DNA from 2 places in the Stenotrophomonas sp. YJH_SMC_57 genome. Region 2 is predicted to be linked to the other one. Evidence: predicted binding sites of a transcription regulator. Region 2 holds the regulator's gene; the other holds the start of a gene.
What was found. The regulator FliA, encoded in region 2, starts transcription of late flagellar genes. The targets are predictions, from matches to a motif close to TAAAGTTTNNCNNNCNNNGGCCGATAA.
Positions count from the first base shown of each region.

Region 1: a site for FliA is predicted at 2,062-2,088, ahead of AC5P7U_RS04045 (flagellin). Genes of this name have one in related genera too.

Region 1 covers NZ_JCAFSZ010000002.1:442,185-450,315, reverse strand. The annotation lists partial or broken gene AC5P7U_RS04050 (flagellin) at 1-677, opposite strand, end outside; gene AC5P7U_RS04045 (flagellin) at 750-1,967, opposite strand; gene flgL (flagellar hook-associated protein FlgL) at 2,353-3,555, opposite strand; gene flgK (flagellar hook-associated protein FlgK) at 3,552-5,432, opposite strand; gene flgJ (flagellar assembly peptidoglycan hydrolase FlgJ) at 5,441-6,640, opposite strand; gene AC5P7U_RS04025 (flagellar basal body P-ring protein FlgI) at 6,642-7,784, opposite strand; gene flgH (flagellar basal body L-ring protein FlgH) at 7,787-8,131, opposite strand, start outside.
Region 2 covers NZ_JCAFSZ010000012.1:111,407-119,537, reverse strand. The annotation lists gene flhB (flagellar biosynthesis protein FlhB) at 1-247, shown strand, start outside; gene flhA (flagellar biosynthesis protein FlhA) at 292-2,352, shown strand; gene flhF (flagellar biosynthesis GTPase FlhF) at 2,498-4,120, shown strand; gene AC5P7U_RS16835 (MinD/ParA family ATP-binding protein) at 4,107-4,994, shown strand; gene AC5P7U_RS16830 (RNA polymerase sigma factor FliA) at 4,991-5,734, shown strand; gene cheY (chemotaxis response regulator CheY) at 5,792-6,184, shown strand; gene AC5P7U_RS16820 (protein phosphatase CheZ) at 6,184-6,789, shown strand; gene AC5P7U_RS16815 (chemotaxis protein CheA) at 6,792-8,131, shown strand, end outside.

The DNA of each region.
Region 1 (8,131 bases), on a different contig from region 2:
ACCAGTGCTTCACGCGAGGCCTTGCCGGTGGCAGCGGCGTCGGCGCCCTGCTTGACCGAGACATCGGCGATGGCCACACCGTTGATGGACAGACCGGTGGTGGTGAAGTCCGCATTCGCGGTCGGATCGGCCAGGGCCAGCGCGTTGGTATCGAACTTGGCGCCGCCCAGGGCATTGGCCTTCGCATCGATGGTCTTGTCGATGGCGATGGCCTGGCCGGCGTTGGCGCCAACCTGGAACAGCTGGCTGGAGAACGAACCGTCCAGCAGCTTGGTGCCGTTGAAGTCCGACTGCTTGGCGACGCGGTCGATTTCCGAGACCAGCTGGGTCACTTCGGCCTGCAGCGCCTTGCGGTCGCTGGCCGAGTTGGTGGCGTTGGACGCCTGCACCGACAGCTCGCGGACGCGCTGCAGGTTGTTGCCGATTTCGGTCAGCGAACCTTCGGCGACCTGGGCCAGCGAGATACCGTCGTTGGCATTGCGGATGGCGACGTCGGTGCCGCGGATCTGAGTGCCGAAGCGCTCGGAGATCGCCAGACCGGCGGCGTCGTCCTTGGCGCTGTTGATGCGCGAACCGGAGGACAGGCGCTGGATGGTGGTGGCCAGCGAGCTGCCGCTGGTGCTCAGGTTACGCTGAGCATTCAACGACATCGTATTGGTGTTGATGACTTGTGCCATGAGGAGAGGTCCTTGAGCGGTTGCACGTGAGTTGGGTTAGACGCCCCCGACGTGCCCCGGGGGCGGCTCATGTCAGCGCTGCAACAGGCTGAGCACGTTCTGCGGTACCTGGTTGGCCTGGGCCAGCATGGCCGTACCGGCCTGCTGCAGGATCTGGGTGCGGGTCAGCTCGGCGGTTTCCTTGGCGAAGTCGGTATCGCGGATACGGCTGCGCGAGGCCGACAGGTTCTCCGAGGAGGTCTGCAGGTTGGCTACCACCGAGGTGAAGCGGTTCTGGATCGCGCCGAGGTCGGCGCGGACGCTGTTGACCGATTCCAAGGCCTTGTCGACGATCGACAGCGCCTTCTGCGCGCCTTCGGCCGTGGTGACGTTCAGGTCCTTGACGAAGCTGGCCGAGGTGCCGGTGAGCGTGCCGCCATTGGTGCTGGTCTCGGTCAGGCCGAGGCCGGCGATCGTCGCGGCGGTGGCGCCGGTCGGCGGGGTGGCGGCGCTGACGCCCAGGGTGAAGGTCTGGCCGTCCTTGACCGAAGCCAGGCTGATCACGCCGGCATTGACCGAGGCCATGACGCCGGTTTCGCCCAGCTTGTTGTTGATCGCGGCGGAGGTGGCCGAAGTGATCGACTCGCCCGCCTTCACGGTGAAGTCGTTGACGGTGATCGTGGTGGCGGTGCCGCCCGGCGGGGTGACCGAGATCTGCAGGCCGGAGTAGGTGGTGTCGGCGGTGGCCTTGTCGGTCGCCAGCGCGGTGCCGGTGTAGCCGTTGGCGAAGGAGGCGGCACCCAGCGAATCGGCCTTGGCGTTGACCACGCTGTTGATGGCGATGGCCTGGCCGGCGTTGGCACCGACCTGGAACAGCTGGCTGGTGAAAGAGCCGTCCAGCAGCTTGGTGCCGTTGAAATCGGCCTGCTTGGCGACGCGGTCCACTTCCGAGACCAGCTGGGTTACTTCGGCCTGCAGGGCCTTGCGGTCGCTGGCCGAGTTGGTGGCGTTGGAGGACTGCACCGCCAGTTCGCGGATGCGCTGCAGGTTGTTGCCGACTTCGCTCAGCGAACCCTCGGCGACCTGGGCCAGCGAGATACCGTCGTTGGCGTTGCGGATGGCCACGTCCAGACCACGGATCTGGGTGGTGAAGCGCTCGCTGATGGCCAGGCCGGCCGCGTCGTCCTTCGCGCTGTTGATGCGCAGGCCGGACGAGAGGCGCTGGATGGTGGTAGCGAGCGAGCTGCCGCTGGTGCTCAGGTTGCGCTGAGCGTTGAGCGACATCGTATTGGTGTTGATTACCTGTGCCATGGGGTCGTCTCCTCTTATATGGAACCCGTTGGTGAATGAAACGAAGCGCCGCCGGTTTTTTTGTGTGGCTGTGTGCTTCGCTGTTGCCAAATGAATAACGGCGCTTTGTCAACAACCTTTAGCCGTGAATTCCGCTGGAGCCGTGATTCGGTGCTGGAGGCTGTTTTTCCCGGGCTTTTCAGCCCTGGAAGGGCATGAAGGCGATCCCGGAAAGGGGCGGTCGGGGCAGGCCCGACCAGCGCTGATGAAGGTATCGGCGGGCCAGCGCCGGCCTTGATGGGTAATCACGGGCATTCCGCCGCAGCGGGCGTGGTGCCCGGCGCAGAAACGAAAAAGGCCGCGATGCAGGGCATCGCGGCCTTTCAGGGGTGACCCGAGGGAAGCGTCAGCGGATCTTGTTGAACAACGACATCGACTGCATCTGCGAGAAGATCGTCTGTGCCGCCTGCAGCGCGGTGCTCTGCAGCTGGTACTGGCTCAGCGCATCGGCATAGTCCAGGTCACGCATCTGCGACAGCGTGGTCTTCAGGGTCACGCCGTTGGCCTCGCGCATGTCCGCGGCGTTGTCCAATGCCTTCAGCTGTGCGCCGCCTGCGGCACGCGAATCGATCATGCGTTCGGAGGCGCGTGCCACGTCGCGCAGGGCACTCTGCAGTTCGTTCTGCTGCGCGGACATCTTCGCGGTGGTACCGGTGTCGGCATCCAGCGCGGCGATCAGCTTGTCCATGGTGTCGAAGATGTCGCGGCTGCTCGCAGGCGTGACGTTGAAGCTGTCACCCGCAGCGGGCGCACCGGTGATCTGCAACCGCACCCCGTTCACTTCCACGTTGTCACCGGCCTTGTAGGTGCCGGTACCGGTGACATTGCCCGCGCCATCCAGCACCTGGTACTGGTCGGCAGCGGTGAAGCGGATGCTGAAGGACTGTCCGTTCCAGCTGTCACTGCCGTCGCGGGTGATGTTGGTCAGCACGCCGTTGCCGGTGTTGCCAGCCGCCGCGCCGCCATCGACAAAGCCATCGCCGGTGGGGATGCGCATGAAGATCTCGCTGCCGGGCAGCGCATCGCGCACGTAGGTATCCGGGCCGACCTCGATCTGGCGCTGGGTCTGGTCGCCGCGGTAGACCACCTTGCCGTTGATCTTGGCAAACGGCGGGTCACCGTCGTTGGTGCCGCCGAACACGTAGCGGCCGGTACCATCGTCGGCGTTGGCCAGTGACAGCAGGCCATCGCGGATCTGGTTCAGCTCGGTGATCAGGGTCTTCTTGTCCGGTGCACTCAGCGCCGGGTTGCTGGCCTGGATGGTCAGATCATTGACGCGCGCCATCAGGTCGTTGACCTGGGCCAGGGTGTTTTCCTGCACGCCCAGCCGGTTCTGCACGTTGCCGGCATTGAGCTTCATGCGGTCAAGCGCGGCCAGGCTGCGGTCAAGACCGACTGCGGCACCGGCGGCAACCGGATCGTCCTTGGCGCTGACGATCTTGCTGCCGGTGGCGATCTGCTGCTCCAGGTGGCTGAGCTTGGCCTGCTTGGCCATCATCAGCGACACGGACTGGTTGAACATCATGCTGGTGGAGATGCGGCTGCTCATCGGCGGACGGCTCCCAGGATGGTCTGGAACATGCTGTCGGCGGTGGAAATCAGCTGCGAGGCGGCCTGATAGGCCTGCTGCAGGCGCAGCATGTCGGCCGCTTCCTCGTCCAGGTTGACGCCGGACACTTCATCGCGCGCTTCCTGCGCCTTGTCGTTGATCACCAGCTGCGCTTCCAGCGAGTACTCGGCCGAGCGGGCCGCGGCACCGACCTGGGTGGTCAGGCCGCCCAGCGCACCGTTGAGGGTGACCGTGCCGCTGTTGAACGCCTTCGCGCTCTCCACCTTGGCCAGCCGGGAGGCATTGCTGTTGTCCGACGAGCCGGCCGGGGTCGGGGTGATGTTGAAGGTGTCGCCGACCTTCGGCGCACCGTCCAGCACGAAGCTCCAGCCATTGGCGCTGATGGTCTGGCCCGGGGTGTAGGTCTGCGGCGGGCCACCATCGATGGTGTAGGTGGTGGCCGAGGTGAACACGATCGCGGCCGGATTGCGCAGGTTGGCATTGGTCGAATCGCTGACGGTGACCCCGCTCAGCTTGCCGGTGCCGGTGTTGGACGTGGCGGCAGCACCCTTCACCGCCGCCGCGGCGGCGATGCGCGAGGGATCGGTGATCGCCACTTCCATGCTGCCGGCCACGCCTGCGGTGGGCTGCAGCAGGAATCGATCATTGGCAGCCGGGGTACCGCCGACCACCAGCTTGACGCCATTGATCACCAGCGGATCGGTGGCGGTGCCGGTACCGGTCAGCGGCACGTTGGCGCCGGTGTCGGCGCGGCTGGCCTTCCACTGGGTGCCATCGAACTGCAGCACCACGTTCTGCGCGTCCAGCTTGCCCAGGTCGCCATAGGTGGCGCTGAGGCTGGCCGTGCCGGTGTTGGCATTGTTGGCGGTGACGCGCGGATTGCCGATGTTGAAGAAATCACCGCCCAGCTGGCCATACATGTCCACACCCTGGTGATGGGTCTGGTTGAAGGTCTCGGCCAGGCCGACGGCCAGCTTGCCCAGTTCGGCCTGGGCCGGGGTCAGCACCGTGTCGCGGAATTCCAGCAGGCCGCCGATCTGGCCACCGACGGCCTTTGCGTCAAGCCGGATCGTGTTGCCCTGGGTCTCCAGCGCCAGCTGCAGGCGCTCGGGCTGGTAGGGGTCGGCCACGGTGGTGACCTTGGTCGCCGTGGTGCCCACCACCAATGCGTTGCCGCCGGCGGTGTAGACATTCATGATGCCGCCGTCCTGGATCACCGCCGTACCGCCGGTGTAGCCGATCAGCTGGGTGATCAGCTGGTCGCGGCGATCAAGCAGGTCCGGCGCGGCGTTGGCGATGTTGGTGCCGATGGCGCCGTTGATCTGCGCGATCTCCTGCGCCAGGCGGTTGACCTCGGTGGCACCGGCCAGCAGGCCGTTGTTGACCTCGCCATTGAGGTTGTTCAGGTGCGTGTTGAGCTGCACGAAGCGATTGGCCAGGGCCTTGCCGCCGTCGAGCATGTTCTGCCGGTCGGCGGTGCCGGAGGCATTGGAGGACAGGCCGCTGACCGAGTCGAAGAAGTTCGACCAGACGCCGGCGATGTTGGTCGCGCCTTCCGAGAACAGCGAGTTGACCCGGTCGGCCATGCCGGAAAGCTGCTTCAGGCGTGCCAGCTCGCCGCTGCTGTCGAGCAGGCGCGAGATCGCCAGCTGGTCGGCGGTGCGGCGGATGTCGGTGATGCGGGTGCCGTTGCCGACCGTGCCATAGCCGTAGTTCTGCGGATCAGCGGTGGCGAAGTTGACCTTCTGCCGGCTGTAACCCGGGGTATTGAGGTTGGCCACGTTGTGGCTGGTGGTCGCCAACGCACGCTGGAAGGCGAGCAGGGCACCGGTACCGGTGGAAAGTACGCTGGACATGGGGTTCCTCAACGACGAGTGATACCCAGCGCCGCGGTTGCGGTGCTGGCGAAGGTCTGGCCAAGGCGCGTGCCGGCGTCGGCTACGGCGCTGACGGCGCGCTCGATGGTCGGCCCCCCGGCGATCGCGGCGATCTTGGCGGCGTAGCGTGGGTCGGTGGCATAACCGGCACGCTGCAGGCCGCGCGCGAAGCCCTGCACGTCGGTGCCGGCCTGCAGGGCCTGCTGGTAGCGCGGGCTGGTCTTCAACAGGCGCACGTAGTCGGCGAAGCTTTCGGCCGGCGAACTGTAGGCGCGGAAGCTGGCGGTCTCGTTGCGGCGCACGCCATCGACATACTCATGGGTGCCGGCCACGGCACGCTGGCCGCTCCAGCCATTGGCCTTGATGCCGAACAGGTTGTGCGAGGTGCTGCCGTCGGCATGCTTGATGTGGCGCTTGCCCCAGCCGGTTTCCAGCGCGGCCTGGGCGACCAGGGCGCGGGCATCCACGCCGAGCTCCTTGGCTGCGCTCTGCGCGTGCTGCCAGATGCTGGCAACGAAGCCCTCCGGGGTATGCTCGCCGAGCTGGGCCACGGCGGTGCGGGTGGCCAGGGCTTCGGCCGGGCTGATCGCGGTGCCGCGATTGCTGGCAGTCGCCGCCCACTGGTCGTTGCCGGCCGCCCAGTCATCGCCCTGCAGGCTGCCGATGTAGGGATCGTCGGTGCCGAGCGAGCGGTGCATGCTGCTGCTCTCGCGGCCGGCAATCAGGTCCAGTGCCTGCTCCATCGGTGCCACCGCGGCCTGTGCGCCCGACTGTGCGCCGGCCGCCATCTGCTGCAGCAGGCGCACGGTCTGGCTGCCGTCCTCCAATGGCAGCGACGGTGCCGGCCTGGCCGGTGCGTTCAGCTGGTAGGCGCGGCTGGCCTTGGCCGGGTCCACGCGGGTATCCAGCGCCGGGCCGTCGGCGGCCTGGCCGGACAGCTGGCGGCTGATCATGCCCGACAGGCCCAGGCCCTTGCCGCGTGTCATCGCCTCGGCAATCTTCTGGTCGTACATGTCGCGGAACATCTTGTTCTCGCCGGGGAACAGCGAATCGCCGAAGCTGGCGTCACGCATGCTCTTGACCAGCATCTGCGCGAACTGGCCTTCCAGCTGGCGCGCGACCTTGTCGATCTTGGCCGGATCGTTCTGTTGCGCCGGGTGCAGATCGAATGCGGGATTGATGCGCATGTCAGATCACCTCGAGCTCGGCACTCAGTGCGCCGGCCTGCTTCAGGGCTTCCAGGATCGCGATGAGATCGCCCGGCGCCGCGCCCACGGCGTTCACCGCGTGCACGATTTCGTCCAGGGTGGTGCCGCCGCTGAACTTGAACATGCGGCTGCCGTCGTTGGTGGCGGTGATGGTCGACTGTGGGCTGGCCACGGTGCGGCCGCCGGACAGGGCGTTGGGCTGGCTGACGTTGGTGTTTTCCTGGATCGTCACGGTCAGCGAACCATGCGAGATCGCGGCCGGGCCGACCCGTACCTGCTGGCCGATGACGACGGTGCCGGTGCGCGAATTGACCACCACCTTGGCCGGCCCGCTGCCCGGGGTCAGCTCCAGGTTCTCGATGCGTGCCAGCAGGCCGATGCGCGCGCCGGGATCGGTGGGTGCGGTGACCGCCACGGTCACACCATCGACGGCACGCGCCGCGCCCTCGCCGAAGGCGTTGTTGAGTGCAGCGACCATGCGCGAGACGGTGGTGAAATCGTTGTTGTGCAGGTTCAGGGTGATGTCGCCGCCATTGGCGAGCGGATCGGGCAGGGCACGTTCAACGGTGGCGCCGTTGGGAATGCGGCCGACGCTGGGCACGTTCACCGAGACGCGGGAACCGTCCTTGCCCTGCGCACCGAAGCCGCCGACGATCAGGTTGCCCTGGGCGATCGCGTAGATCTGGCCATCGGCACCGCGCAGCGGAGCCATCAGCAGCGAGCCGCCACGCAGCGACACCGCATTGCCGATCGAGGACACGGTGATGTCGATCGGCTGGCCCGGCTTGGCGAACGGCGGCAGTTCGGCATGGATCGCCACCGCCGCCACGTTCTTCAGCTGCGGGTTGACGTTCGGCGGCACGTTGACGCCGAGCTCGCCGAGCAGGTTCTTCAGGCTCTGCACGGTGAACGGTGCCTGGCTGGTGCGGTCACCGCTGCCATCCAGGCCCACCACCAGTCCATAACCCACCAGCGCATTGCCGCGCACGCCGCCGACCTGGGCCAGGTCCTTGATGCGCTCGGCGCTGGCCGGCGCAGCCATTGCCAGCAGAAGGAAGAATGATCCGTAGAGCGACGCGATGCGTCGCTGCCACGTGGAAGAGAAGAGAGCTTTCATGGCCATACTCAGAACGGCGTCAGGCCGGAGTTGAAGAAGCGGCTCAACCAGCCCATCGCGTTGGACTGCGCGACCGGGCCGCGTCCGCCGTAGACGATGCGGGCTTCGGCCACGCGGCTGGACGGAATGGTGTTGTCCTGGCTGATGTCACCGGGGCGCACGATGCCCTGCACCTGCACCAGTTCGTCGCCCTGGTTCAGCCGCAGGTTCTTCTGCCCCTGCACGACCAGGTTGCCGTTGGGCAGGCGCTGCACCACGGTGACCGTGACGCTGCCCTGCAGCCGGTTGCTCTGCGCGCTGTTGCCCTTGCCGGTGAAATCACGCTTGCCGGTGGCCGACGCGCTGAGGATGTC
Region 2 (8,131 bases):
GGACGAGACCGCCCTGCGCATCCGTGAAGTGGCCGACGGCAACAAGGTCGCGATCGTCTCTGCCCCGCCTTTGGCACGCGCCTTGTATCGGGAAGGCCAACTCGGAAAGGAAATCCCCGTGAGACTGTATTCGGCCGTCGCCCAGGTCCTGTCCTACGTCTACCAGCTGCGCTCCTGGCGCACTGGGCCGATGCCGGACGCCCCGCACATCCAGGTGGATGAATTCGGCAAGGGAGGCCGCCCGTGAGCGCCCAGCCCTCCTCCGGCTTCAACACCCGCCGCGCCCTGGAAATGATCCGCCAGGGACTTGGCGCGCCGCTGATCGTGCTGGCCCTGCTGGCCATGGTCGTGGTGCCGCTGGCCGCGCCGGTGCTCGATGCACTGTTCACCTTCAACATCGCCATCTCGCTGATGGTGCTGCTGGCGGTGGTCTACGTGAAGCGCCCGCTGGACTTCACCATCTTCCCGATCGTGCTGCTGATCACCACCATGCTGCGGCTGGCGCTGAACGTGGCCTCCACCCGCGTGATCCTGCTCAACGGCCAGAACGGCCACGACGCCGCGGGCAAGGTCATCGCCGCGTTCGGCGAGTTCGTGATCGGCGGCAACTACGCGGTCGGCATCGTGGTGTTCGCGATCCTGACCATCATCAACTTCGTGGTCATCACCAAGGGCGCCGGCCGCGTCTCGGAAGTGACCGCGCGCTTCATCCTGGACGCGATGCCCGGCAAGCAGATGGCGATCGACGCCGACCTCAACGCCGGATTGCTGACGCGTGAAGAGGCCAAGGCGCGCCGCGAGGAAGTCCGCGAGGAAGCCGACTTCTACGGCGCGATGGACGGTGCCAGCAAGTTCATCCGCGGCGATGCCATCGCCGGCATCCTGATCCTGTTCATCAACATGCTCGGCGGCCTGGCCGTGGGCGTGATGCAGCACGGCATGCCGTTCGGGCAGGCGGCCGCCACCTATACCCTGCTGTCGATCGGTGACGGCCTGGTGGCGCAGCTGCCGGCCCTGCTGGTGTCCAGCGCGGTGGCGATGCTGGTCACCCGTGCCTCGCGTTCGCAGGACATGGCCCAGGCCATGACCGGCCAGGTGTTCGGCCAGTACCGCGCGCTGGCGATCACCGCCGGCATCCTCGGCCTGGTCGGGCTGGTGCCGGGCATGCCCAACGTCGCTTTCCTGACGCTGGCGGCGATCCTCGGCTTCATCGCCTGGAAGCTGTACCGCAAGGAGAAGGCACCGGCAGCCAATGCCGCAGCCGCGGGCGGCGACGCGGCCGCGCTCAATGCACTGGGCCGCCCGGCCGCACCGGCACCGACCGCCGAACTGAGCTGGGACGAGCTGCGCCCGGTCGATCCACTGGGCCTGGAGGTCGGCTACCGGCTGATCCCGCTGGTGGACGCCAACCAGGGCGGCGAGCTGATGGCGCGGATCAAGGGCGTGCGCCGCAAGCTCACCCAGGACGTCGGCTTCCTGATTCCCTCGGTACACATCCGCGACAACCTGGAACTGCCGGCCAACGGCTACCGCGTGCTGGTGCATGGCGTGCCGGTGGCCACCGCCGAGATCCATCCCGACCGCGAGCTGGCGCTGGACCCGGGCAGCGCGCTGGGCGCACTGGAGGGCATCGCCGGCAAGGACCCCGCGTTCGGCCTGGATGCCACCTGGATCCAGCCGCACCAGCGTGCCCAGGCCGAAACGCTGGGCTATACCGTGGTCGATCCGGCCACCGTGGTCGCCACCCACCTCTCGCACCTGATCCGCGAGCACGCGCCGGAACTGCTCGGCCACGAGGAGGTGCAGCACCTGCTGGCCAACCTGGCCAAGAGCGCGCCCAAGCTCGTCGAAGATCTGACGCCGAAGGCGCTGCCGCTGTCTGCGGTGGTGCGCGTGCTGCAGAACCTGCTGGTGGAGCGCATCCCGATCCGGCAGCTGCGCAAGATCGCCGAAGCGCTGGTCGAGCATGCGCCCAGCAGCCAGGACCCGGCCGTGCTGACCGCCGCGGTGCGCACTGCGCTGGGCCGCTTCATCGTGCAGGAGATCGCCGGAATGTCGGCGGAGCTGCCGGTGTTCACCCTCAACCCGCAATTGGAACGTGTCTTGCAGGAGTCCACGCAGGGCAACGGCGCCGCGCTGGAACCCGGACTCGCTGAGCGACTGCACCAGAGCCTGGCCGAATGTGTCAGCAAGCAGGAAGCCCGCAACGAGCCCGCGGTCGTGCTGGTACCCGGCCCGGTGCGCGCCGCGCTGGCCCGCCTGGTCCGCCACAGCGTTCCGTCGCTGTCGGTCCTGGCCTACAGCGAGGTGCCGGAAGACAAGCGCCTGAAGCTGGTCGGAACGATCAGCTGACGCCGCCCTTCGATGCGCCAGAAAACAGACACCACCTTCGAACCAACGCAACAGACAGACACCAAGGGGAACCCGCACCGTGCAGACCACCGACCACCCGAGTTCCCCGACCGCCACCCCGCCGTCTTCGTCCCGTGACCACAGCATGAAAATCAAACGATTCGTCGCCGCCGACATGCGCTCGGCCATGAACCTGGTGCGCAAGGAACATGGTCCTGACGCCGTGATCCTGTCCAACCGCCGGATCGAGGAAGGCATCGAGATCGTCGCCGCCGCCAACTACGACGAGAGCGCCGTGCAGCGTGCACTGGAGGCCTCGCGCCGCGACGTGGCCCCGCCGCCGGCGCCCAAGCCGCGCACCGCCGCCGATGCGGTGATCGCCGCGGTCACCCGCCGCCGCAGCAACACCCCGGCACCGGAACCGGTGGCCGCCACCACCTCGGCCGTCGCCGCCCTCGCCCGTGCGGCGGTCGGCGCCACCGGCCGCACCCTGGACAGCGCCGACGAGATCGTGCCGACCCGCGGCAGCACCGGCTTCGCCGCCACGCTGGCGCGCGCCGCCGTCAACGAACCGGCGCTGCCGGAACAGATCTTCGCCCCGTTCGCCGAGGCCATCGTCGCACCGGCCACCGCCGCTGCCGCACCGGCCAACCGCGCCCGCTTCCCGATCGATCCGCCGCACGAGGCGCATCACGAAAGCCCGGCAGCGGCCGTGCAGCCGCCGCCGCTGCCGACCGCTGCCGTGGCCGACGTGCAGCCCGGCATCGCCGCCAGCGAACCGGCACCGGTGCACGCCAACGACGAAGCCAGCCCGGTCCCGGTGCTGGCCCCGGCCCCGACGCTGACGGTGGTCGCCCAGGACGATGCCGAGATCCGCCAGCTGCGCCACGAAGTGGCCGGCATGCGCCAGGTGATCGAGCGCGAGATGAACCGCTTCACCGACGAGCGCCTGCGCGGCTGCCCGGTACGCGCCACCGCGCTGGACCTGATGGACGAATACGGCTTCGACGCCGGCCTGGCCCGCGACGTGGCCATGCAGATCCCGCTGGAGACCGAAGCGCACCGTGGCCGCGGCCTGATGCTGGGGCTGATCTCGCGCAAGCTGCCGATCGCTCCGGTCGACCCGCTGGAAGAAGGCGGCGTGATCGCCCTGGTCGGCCCGACCGGCGCCGGCAAGACCACCACCATCGCCAAGCTGGCCTCGCGCTTCGCCGAGAAGCACGCGCCCCGCGACGTGGCCCTGGTGACCACCGACACCACCCGCATCGGCGCCCGCGAGCAGTTGTACGGCTACGGCCGCCAGCTCGGCATCGCCGTGCACGAGGCCAACAGCGGCACCGACCTGGACCAGCTGCTGGAACGCCTGAAGGACTACAAGCTGGTGCTGATCGACACCGCCGGCCTGGGCCCGCGCGACCGTGCACTGGCCGCCCAGCTGCAGTGGCTGCGCGCCGCCCGCCAGGTCCGCACCCTGCTGGTGCTGCCAGCCAACACCAGCTTCGGCGACATGGACGAGGTGGTCCGCCGCTTCGGCGCCGCCAACCTGCAGGGCCTGGTACTGAGCAAGCTGGACGAGACCGGCCGCTTCGGCAACGCGCTGTCGGTGGCCGTCGACCACGCCCTGCCGATCACCTGGGTGACCGATGGCCAGGACGTTCCGGAGGACCTGCACCGGGCCAGTGCAGCCAATCTTGTACTTCGCCTTGAAGATTTGCGCCGAGCGGCCGATATGCCCTGCAACCCGGAGTTGAACCATGCCGTCGCGTGAGTACGCCAAGCTGACCAAGACCTTCCCGCTGTCGGCCACCCGCAGCGAGCCGCTCGGCCCTGTGCGCACCATTGCCGTCACCGGCGGCAAGGGCGGCGTGGGCAAGACCAACGTCTCGGCCAACCTGGCCGTGGCGCTGGCCGGCATGGGCAAGCGCACGCTGCTGCTGGACGCCGACCTCGGCCTGGCCAACATCGACGTGATCCTGGGGCTGAACCCCACCTTCACGCTGGCCGACCTGGTCGCCGGCCGCTGCTCGCTGGAAGACGTCATCGTTGAAGGCCCGAACGGCGTGCTGGTGGTCCCGGCCGCGTCCGGCCGCCGCCACATGGCCGAGCTGGCCCCGGCCGAGCATGTCGGCCTGGTCAACGTGTTCTCCGAACTGGAACGCGAGCTGGACATCATGGTGGTGGACACCGCCGCCGGCATCACCGACGGGGTGCTGACCTTCTGCCAGGCCGCGCAGGACACCGTGGTGGTGGTCTGTGACGAGCCGGCCTCGATCACCGACGCCTACGCGCTGATCAAGGTGCTGTCGCGCGAACGCGGCGTGGACCGCATCCAGGTGGTGGCCAACATGGTGCGCGACCCCAACGAAGGCCGCGTGCTGTACGAGAAGCTGACCCGCGTCTGCGAGAAATTCCTCGCCGATGTCTCGCTGAACTACCTGGGCTGCGTGCCGCAGGACGACTGGCTGCGGCTGTCGGTGCAGCGCCAGCAGCCGGTGGTGAAGGCCTACCCGTCCAGCCCGGCGGCGCTGGCGATCACCGAGATCGCCCGTCGCACCGCGCGCTGGCAGGCGCCGACCGAACCGCGCGGCGGCGTCGAGTTCTTCCTTGAGCGCATCCTCAAGCAACGCGGGGTGGCCGCATGAAAGGCGCAGCCCAGTACCGGGAGGTCCAGCGCTCGGCCGCCAACGAGGTGATCGCCCAGCACTCGGACCTGGTGCGGCGCATCGCCCACCACCTGGCCGCGCGCCTGCCGGCCAGCGTCGAAGTCGACGACCTGATCCAGGCCGGCATGATGGGCCTGATCGAGGCCTCGCGCAGTTACGACGCCGACCAGGGTGCCTCGTTCGAGACCTATGCCTCGATCCGCATCCGCGGTTCGATGATCGATGAGATCCGGCGGGGCGACTGGGTGCCGCGCTCGGTGCACCGCCGCGCCCGCGACGCCGCCGCCACCATCCGCCGTCTCGAGCAGAGCAGTGGCCGTGCCGCCAGCGCCACCGAAGTGGCTGCCGCGATGGACATGCCGCTGCCCGAATACCTGCGGCTGATGGAAGACGCCGCACGCGGCCAGGTGCTGAGCCTGGAGTCGCGCATCGAGGACCAGGGCGAGCTGGACACCGTCGCGCAGGGCGGCCCGACCCCACAGCAGGTGCTGGAGCGCGGCGAGTTCGGCCGCGAACTGGGCAAGGCCATCGGCCACCTGCCCGAGCGCGAACAGTTGGTGCTCTCGCTGTACTACGAGCAGGAACTGAACCTGAAGGAGATCGGTGCGGTGCTCGGCGTCAGCGAGTCGCGGGTCTGCCAGATCCACGGCCAGGCCGTGCTGCGCCTGCGTGGCCGGCTGAAGATTTTCGAGGCGGCGGACGCCGGCCTGGAAGAATGAACATCCCCGAGGCGGCTGCCCCCGGCCGCCCGGAATGAACAACAAAGGAACTCTGCTTTGAACAAGAACATGCGCATCCTGATCGTCGACGACTTTTCGACCATGCGTCGAATCGTCAAGAACCTGCTGGGCGATCTGGGCTTCACCAATACCGCCGAAGCCGAGGACGGGCATGCTGCGCTGTCGCTGCTGCAGAGCCAGCCGTTCGATTTCGTGGTCACCGACTGGAACATGCCGGTGATGACCGGCATCGAGCTGCTCAAGGCGATCCGTGCCGATGCCAAGCTGAAGACCCTGCCGGTGCTGATGGTCACCGCCGAAGCCAAGCGCGAGCAGATCATCGAAGCCGCCCAGAGCGGCGTGAACGGCTACATCATCAAGCCGTTCACCGCGCAGACCCTGGAAGAAAAGCTGGGCAAGATCTTCGAACGCCTGGCGGCCAGCGCCTGATGGACACAACGGTCGACAAGAACGCCCTCGCCCTGCGCCTGCAGGAAGCCCTGGACGCACTGGAGTCCGGTGACGAGGCCGCCTGGCGGCAGCGTATCGACGGACTGGTCGCGCTGCGCACGCAGCCGATGATGAGCGGCCTTTCGCGGCTGGCCCGCGAACTGGGACAGGCGCTGGGTGAACTGCCGACCGTACCCAGCGAAGCCGGTGAGCTGGATGACGCCTGCGCGCGCCTGGACCACGTGGTGGCAATGACCGAACAGGCCACGCACCGCACCCTGGACCTGGCTGAGGAATGCCGCAGTCTGACCGAACAACTGCGCGCCGAAGGCCTGCAGCCGGGCCAGGATGCGCAGCTTGAGCGCATCCGCCACAACCTCACCGAGATCGCCCTGACCCAGAGCTACCAGGACCTGACCGGGCAGATCATCCGTCGCGTGGTCGGCATCGTCCGCCGCGTGCACGAAGGCTTCGGCGCGCTCGGCCTGCCGCCGGAACAGCATCGCACCGACCCGGAACTGGCCGGGCCGGCACTGAAGGGACTGGACCGCCACGCGGTCTCGCAGAACGACGCCGACGACCTGTTGTCGGATCTGGGGCTGTAAGCATGAGCGCGGTATCCGACGACATCACTGCCGATTTCATCATCGAGGCACAGGAAATCCTGGACCGCCTGGGCGAACAGCTGGTGTCGCTGGAGCAGGCACCGCAGGACAGCGAGCAGCTCAATGCGGTGTTCCGCGGTTACCACACGCTCAAGGGTGGTGCCGGCTTCCTCGGCGTCACCGCCATGGTCGAGCTGTGCCACGCCGCCGAAGAAGCGCTTGGCATCGCGCGCGCTGGCCAGGCCGTGTTGCAGGCCCATCACTTCGACGCGGCCCAGCAATCGCTGGACTACCTGCAATCGATGCTCGATGCAGTGTCTTCCGGCACGGAACCGGGCTACGCCCCGCCGGAGCTGATCGCACAATTCGACATGCACGGCGGCGGAACCGTGGCCCCCACCGCCTCGGCACCCGCTGCCGGCGGCGGCGACCTGATCACCGAAGACGAATTCGAGGCCCTGCTCGACCAGCTGCACGGCGGCAACGCGCCCACTGCGGTTGCGCCAGCGAAGAAGGCCGACGACGGCCTGATCAGCGAAGACGAGTTCGAAGCCCTGCTTGACCAGCTGCACGGCGGTGCGGCCCCCGGCAGCAAAGCGGTCGCCGCCGCGCCGGTTGCTCCGCCGCCGGCACCCCGCCCGGCGGCGCCCACGCCGCCCGCGAAGCCGGCCGCCAAGCCGCTGGCCGAGGCCGAGCACACCGTGCGCGTGGACACCAAGCGCCTGGATGCGATCGTCAACCTGATCGGCGAACTGGTGCTGTCACGCAACCGGTTGAAGACGCTGCGCGCACGCCTGCGCGACGAAGAGCTGGACCGCGCGGTCTCCACCCTGGACATCGCCACCGCGCGCCTGCAGTCGGCGGTGATGCGTACCCGCATGCAGCCGGTCGGCAAGGTGTTCTCGCGTTTCCCCAAGGTGGCCCGCGACGTCGCCCGCTCGCTGAAGAAGGAAGTGGACCTTGAGCTGATCGGCGCCGAGACCGAGCTCGACCGCAACCTGGTCGAGGCCTTGGCCGACCCGCTGGTGCACCTGGTCCGCAACGCCATCGACCATGGCGTGGAAATGCCCGACCTGCGCGAGGCGCAGGGCAAGCCGCGGATGGGCCATGTGCGGCTGTCGGCCCAGCAGGAAGGCGACTATGTCAGCATCGAGGTGCAGGACGATGGCGCCGGCATCGACCCGGAAAAGCTGCGTGCGAAGGCACGCGAGAAGGGCCTGATCGACCCGGAAGCCGCGGCCCGCCTGAGCAGCGAGGAATGCCTGCACCTGGTGTTCCTGCCCGGCTTCTCGACCAAGCAACAGGTCACCGATATCTCCGGCCGTGGCGTCGGCATGGACGT